2 regions of the Paraburkholderia sp. RAU2J genome follow, and region 1 is predicted to be linked to the other one. Evidence: predicted binding sites of a transcription regulator. Region 1 holds the regulator's gene; the other holds the start of a gene.
The links. The regulator FNR, encoded in region 1, switches genes on or off when oxygen is low (the NO sensors DNR and NnrR bind a similar motif). The targets are predictions, from matches to a motif close to TTGATNNNNATCAA.
Positions count from the first base shown of each region.

Region 2: the regulator FNR is predicted to act here: its motif matches at 1,778-1,791, upstream of cyoA (ubiquinol oxidase subunit II).

Region 1 covers NZ_RBXG01000002.1:2,837,883-2,841,298, forward strand. The annotation lists gene B0G69_RS30285 (FadR/GntR family transcriptional regulator) at 1-462, opposite strand, end outside; gene B0G69_RS30290 (universal stress protein) at 747-1,220, shown strand; gene fnr (fumarate/nitrate reduction transcriptional regulator Fnr) at 1,459-2,253, shown strand; gene B0G69_RS30300 (SUMF1/EgtB/PvdO family nonheme iron enzyme) at 2,374-3,416, shown strand, end outside.
Region 2 covers NZ_RBXG01000004.1:140,532-143,947, reverse strand. The annotation lists partial or broken gene hemN (oxygen-independent coproporphyrinogen III oxidase) at 23-1,420, shown strand; gene cyoA (ubiquinol oxidase subunit II) at 1,894-2,790, shown strand; gene cyoB (cytochrome o ubiquinol oxidase subunit I) at 2,794-3,416, shown strand, end outside.

The sequences.
Region 1 (3,416 bases):
CGACGCGCGCGCCACGGCCAGATGGAACAGGAAGTCGTCCTGCGCGCCGATCCCGCGGCTATCGATGATGCGCTCCAGTTCGTCCCAGGCGTGCTGAATCGCGGCGATGTCGTCGGCATCGGCTTTGAGCGCCGCCTGCGCGGCCGCGCCAGCCTCGGTCACGATGCGAAATTCGTAGCATCGGCGAATATCGGACAGCGTTTCGAGCGGCGCGAAACGGCGCACGTCCGGATCGGGCCGCCGCGCGACCGTCGTGCCCGAACCATGCCGCGTCATGATGATGCCGTCCGCCCGCAGGCGCGCCAAGGCTTCGCGCACGGTCGGCCGCGAGGTCGCAAACCGTTCGGCCAGTGCGTGCTCGGTTGGCAAGCGCTCACCTTCCTTATATTCGCCTTCAAGAATGCGATTGAGGATATCGCCGTAGATCTTGTCGGGCAGGCCTGTGGTTTTGCGCTCGTTCATCCGCGGACTGAAGCAGCTTGTCTGAGTATCACTTAATTGTAAGGCCAACTTTGGCCGTTCTTTATGGAAATATGCGCCCTGAATCGAGTCGCGGAGTCGCCAGGACCCGCGCTATCAAGCTTGGCGACAAGCACACCGGACCCATGAATTTGACAAGAGTTTGATTTACATCCTGGTGAGTGCATCTTTTTCGGCCATCATCTAAGCTTCGTTGGTATAAAAGATCAAGGAGCCGGGCCGTGAAAATGGCTACGGCATACGGATCTTTCAGACGCGGAGTCGCCATGTACACACGCATCCTTGTAGCGGTCGACGGCAGCAACACTTCCCGCCGTGCATTCGAGGCAGCCCTCGCGCTCGCCAAATCCAACGGCGCAGTTCTGCGGCCTTTTTACGTTGTCGAAAACACGCCCATGTACTTCGAAGCGCCCGGTTACGACCCGTCGATCCTGCGCAACCGTCTGATCGAAGAAGGCAGGGAGTTGCGCGCGGAATTCACGCAGACGATGGCCGAGCAAGGCGTCAAGGGCGACCCCGCCGTCAGCGAGGCATCGTCGCTCGGCGACGTGTCGGACATCGTGCTGAAGGCCGCCGCCGAATTCGACGCCGACCTCCTCGTCATGGGCACCCATGGCCGGCGTGGTTTTCAACGGCTGATTCTCGGCAGCGTCGCCGAGCGCTGCGTGCGCCAGGCGACCATCCCCGTGTTGCTGATTCCGTCCGCCGCGGGGCAGGACAAGGAACCCGCCGCCCAGTAACGGCGCAACATGCGACCGCCGTTTGCCGTGCGAAAACGGCGTCGCGCAATGGCGGCTCATTCATGAAGCCCGCACAGATACAAGCGCTCAAGAAAACATGGCAGTCCACCCGCCCGACCACCTATCCGGGCGCCACGGCGCTCGAAATGCCTAACCGACTGAACGCGTCACTTTGCCGCCAAAGCGGGTATAGGGCGGATGGGACAATCGCCGCTCCTCCGATAATCGCCTGCAGAACATGCTCACTCCTTCCGCTGTAACGCACTCCACCGGTATCGACGGTTCCTCCGCCAGTTCGTCGCCCGCGCGCAGCCGCCGCCGCGCGGCACCGGTGCGGGCGACCGCGCGCACCGCCGCCCGCTGTTCGAGTTGCTCGATGCGGCAACTCTGCATGCCGCAAGGCCTGTCGGCTGAGGAACTCGCGAAACTTGAAACGCTGATCTGCTCCGCGCGCTCGGTGCAGCGCGGCGAAGCGCTCTATCGCAGCGGCGATCGTTTCGACAGCGTCTACGCCGTGCGTTCCGGTTCGATGAAGACCGTGATGGCGCACCGCGACGGCCGCGAGCAGGTCACCGGGCTGCGCCTCGCCGGCGAAGCGCTCGGGCTCGACGGCATTAGCGAAGACGTCCACGCGTGCAGCGCCGTGGCGCTCGAGGACAGCACCGTCTGCATCGTCCCCTACAGCGCGCTCAAACGCCTGTGCCGCGAAATCAGTTCGATGCAGGAGCGCATGCACAAGCTGCTGGGCGCGCAAATCGTCCGCGAAGCCACGCAGATGATGATGCTCGGTTCACTGTCCGCGGACGAACGGGTCGCCGCTTTCCTGCTGGACGTGTCGGAGCGCAATGCGCAGCGCGGTTATTCGTCGGCGGAATTCAACCTGCGCATGACGCGCGACGACATGGGCAGCTACCTCGGTATGACGCTCGAAACCGTGAGCCGCACCTTGTCAAGATTTCAAAAGCGCGGCCTCATCGACACGCAAGGCAAGCACATCCGCATCGTCGATCTGGCTGGACTGCGCCAGGTCTGAGCCATTCACCCGGGGCCAGCCGGCGCCCCGCCCGTCCTCATTTGGCGCGATTTCGCCTTGGCATGGCTCCTGCGACCGGGTACAGTCTTTAGTCCCTCCCCCGCAAGGAGATCCGGCGAAATGAATCGCGACCCCGCCCCACGTCACCCGCTCGTCCAGCGTCTGATCGACGCGCGTCAGGTCACTGACGCATTGTTTGCCATCGTCAAACCCGAATTTCTGTATGAACGGCCGATCCGTGAACGCCACCGGATCGTGTTTTACATCGGCCATCTGGAAGCGTTCGATCGCAATCTGTTCGATCGACGTGTGTGCGACCTGCCCGCCTTCGCTCCGGAACTCGACCAGCTTTTTGCTTTCGGCATCGACCCGGTCGACGGCGGTTTTCCCACCGATCAACCCGGCGACTGGCCGTCGCTCGACACCGTACACGCGTATGCCTCGCGCGCGCGCAAGCAGATCGACGACGCGCTCGCCGGTCTCGCGGACGCCGCGACGTTCGGCCGCGACAGCGCGCAAGCCGACACCTGCCGGCAGTTGCTGAACGTCGCGATCGAGCACCGGCTGATGCATGCCGAGACGCTCGCGTACATGCTCCATCAGTTGCCGCTTGCACAAAAGGTCACCGAACTGCGCGAGTCCGTGGTGACGTATCCCGAGCGCCGGGACGCGTTGGCGTCGATGGTCGGCGTGCCGGCCGGGGCGGCTGTCCTCGGTATGTCCCGCGATGCCGGCCAGTTCGGTTGGGACAACGAGTTCGGCGAAATGCGCGTGGACGTGCCCGCCTTCGAGATCGATCGATACATGGTGACGAACGGCGCGTTTCGCGAGTTCATCGAGGCCGGCGGCTATCGCGAATCCAAATGGTGGTCGGAGAAAGATTGGGCATGGAGGCAAGCCGAGCACATCGAGCATCCTGCCTGCTGGTCGCGACGCGAGGCGAGCGGCGAAACAGGTGGCAACTCGAGTGAATGGATGCTCCGCACGATGTTCGATGAAGTGCCGCTGCCGCTCGACTGGCCAGCCTACGTGAGCCATGCCGAAGCCAGTGCCTACGCGCGCTGGGCCGGCAAGTCCCTGCCCAGCGAAGCGCAATGGCAACGTGCCGCGCAAGGTGCGCCGCACGCCGAGTCGGGCAATTTCGATTTTCGCAGCTGGGACCC
Region 2 (3,416 bases), on a different contig from region 1:
TCAGCCGAAGCAGCGCACGCGGATGCGGGAAGCAGCATCCCGAGCGCCTGACAGTCCGGAGATTCCCGCGGAGGTGGTTCGCCACTTCGACCGTTCGGGGCCTCGCTATACCTCATACCCCACCGCAGATCGAGTTCATCCCGGGTTCGAGGAGCGGGCATACGAACGTCAGCTTGCCGCTCGTGCTACTGCCGAGAATAATCCGCCGCTCTCGCTATTCATCTGCCGTTTTGCAGATCACTCTGCTACTTCTGCGCATGCAACAAGGTCATTACGCACGACCATGGCTGCAGCGCTAGATATCTGAGCTACCTCGTTCGTGAGATGGACCTGGTCGCGTCACATCTCGGACCTAACCGGCGAACCGTGCAGCTGCATCTGGGAGGTGGAACGCCGACCTTCTTCCCTGTTGCCGAGCTCGAAGAGCTTGTCCAGCAACTGCAGAACCGCTTCGCGTTCTCGATCGACGCAGAACTTGCCATCGAATTTGATCCGCGAACCGTCAGCAGCAAGACGCTTTCACCACTCGCGCGCCTCGGCTTCAACCGAGCGAGCTTCGGCGTACAGGACTTTGCTACCGACGTTCAGCAGGCCGTCAATCGCATCCAGCCACTCGATGTGGTGGAACGCGCACTCGCGGCGCACGCGATGCGGGATTTCCCTCAATTAACGTCGACCTGATCTACGGTTTGCCGCAGCAGACTGTCGCCAGTTTTGCCCACACATTGGACGAGGTGATCCGGCTGGCGCCCGATCGCGTCGCCCTCTACAACTACGCGCACCTGCCAGACCGCTTCAAGGCCCAGCGATTAATTGACGCAGCCCGATTGCCATCGACCGAGGAGCGCCTGCGCATATTTATGCTCTCGGCCCAGCGCTTTCTCGATGCCCGATACATCTATATCGGTCTCGACCATTTCGCCAGACCCGACGACGAGCTGAGCATTGCGTTGCGCAACGGTAGCCTCCATCGCAATTTCCAAGGCTACACGACGTACGCGGAGTGCGATCTGGTCGGCTTCGGTGTGTCGGCCATCGGCAAGATCGGCAGCGCTTACAGTCAGTCGACGAGCTCGTTGCAAAGCTACTACCGATCACTCGATGAAGGCTGGTTGCCGGTCGAACGCGGAATTGCCCTATCGCCTGACGATGCGTTGCGTCGGGAGGTGATCATGACGCTCATGTGCAGCGTGCCGCTGAATTTCGCGGCGATCTCGCTAGGGCATCAGATCGACTTCGTCCGCCATTTCTCAAGTGAGCTTACCGCCCTGGAACCATACCGGGAGGCGGGACTGGTGAGCATCGATGGAAACGCCATCTCGATTCCCCCAAAAGGCCGGTTCTTCGTGCGCGCAGTGGCATGGTGTTCGACGGTTATCTTGAGCGCCCCTCGAGCGCGTCCTGGTCAAAACTGATCTAGCGGCACGACCGCCGGTGGCTGGCGCAAACAACGCGACGAGACGTGTTCGTCGAACTCCGAAATAGCAACGCCAAGGTGGGTATTCGCTGATCCGGATCAGATTGTCCCGCACATCGCGAATGCTGCGAGTGTTGCATTACCCGCAAACCGTACCGTCAGCAAGGTGTTCCCCTGTTCACACGGGCGCCGTAAAGTCTGTCCTTCGTTCCGCGCCACGTGCCCGTTACGACCCTCGATTGCCAGATCGAGGCGCTCGCAGCCTGGCTCTGCTTCAGTTCAGCCATGAAGACATGGGCGATCGCCTGATTTAGCCCGCGCGCTGCGTCAGTGCACCGCACCCCGCCGCTTTGTTCGTCCTTGATCGACATCAATCACAAAGCTGGCCGGTTGTCGGACCATGATGCTGCGAGTGTGATGCCGCATGCGTCAAGCCAGCTTCAGGTCAAAAGTGCCCCAACCCGGACTTAACCACTATGACAGACAGAAAAGCCTTAAGGAAACGGTCGATAGCCATCGTCGCAACATTGAGCGCCTGCCTATCGGGATGTGATCTGACTGTGCTTGATCCAAAAGGGAGCGTCGGCGCGGCCGAGAAGTCGCTGATCGCCACCGCCACGTGGGCGATGCTGACGGTCGTGATCCCGGTGATCCTGCTGACGCTGTTCTTCGCGTGGCGCTACCGTGCGTCGAACCGTCACGCGGTCTATGCACCCAAATGGGCGCACTCGACGGCGATCGAGATCGTCGTCTGGACGATCCCCGCCCTGATCATCCTGTACCTCAGTATCCTGACGTGGCGCACCACGCATGAGCTCGACCCGTACCGGCCGCTGCAGTCGAGCGCGAAGCCGATCGACGTCGAGGTGGTCGCGCTCGACTGGAAGTGGCTCTTCATCTACCCGGACCTCGGCATTGCGTCGGTGAACCAGCTCGCCGTGCCAGTCGATACGCCGGTGAATTTCCGCATCACGTCGGACTCGGTGATGAACTCATTCTTCATCCCGCAACTCGGCACCCAGGTGTATGCAATGGCCGGCATGCAGACCCGTCTGCACCTGATCGCGGATGCCCCGGGAAATTTCGAAGGCATGTCCGCCAACTTCAGTGGCAAGGGATTCGCCGACATGAAGTTCCGCACGCTCGCGACGAGCGCCACCGACTTCGACGCATGGGTGCGGAAGGCCAAGGCTTCGCCGGACCGCCTGAGCATGGACGAATACGCCGAAGTCGCGAAGCCGAGCGAGAAGCAGTCGGTGCGCTACTTCTCATCGATCGACCAGCACCTGTTCCGCAACATCGTTGCCCGATACAACAACGGCAACGTCACGGCCTTCCGCGACGCCGCCTGTCGCACGCAGACCACGGAGTAAGCCATGTTTGGAAAACTTACGCCCGGCGCGATTCCGTTCGATCAGCCGATCATCATGGGCGCGGCCGCGTTCATGGCGCTCATCGTGCTGGCAGTCATCGTCACGCTCACGAAGCTCGGCCGCTGGAAGTGGCTCTGGACCGAGTGGCTGACAAGCGTCGATCACAAGAAGATCGGCATCATGTACATCATCGTCGCGGTGCTGATGCTCATGCGCGGATTTGTCGACGCCGTAATGATGCGGCTTCAGCTCGCGATCGCGTTTCACGGCCCCGGTTACCTGCCGCCGCACCACTACGACCAGATATTTACCGCGCACGGTGTCATCATGATTTTCTTCATGGCTATGGCGCTGATGGTGGGCCTCTTCAATCTTGTCGTGCCGCTGCAGATCGGCGCGCGCGACGTCGCCTTCCCGTTCCTGAATTCGCTGAGCTTCTGGATGACGGCGATCAGCGCGATCCTGATCAATCTGTCGCTCGTGATCGGCGAGTTCGCGCAGGTCGGCTGGCTCGCGTATCCACCGCTGTCGGAGCTGCAGTTCAGTCCCGGCGTCGGGGTCGACTACTACATCTGGAGTCTGCAGCTCTCCGGCGTCGGTACGCTGATTACCGCGATCAACTTCTT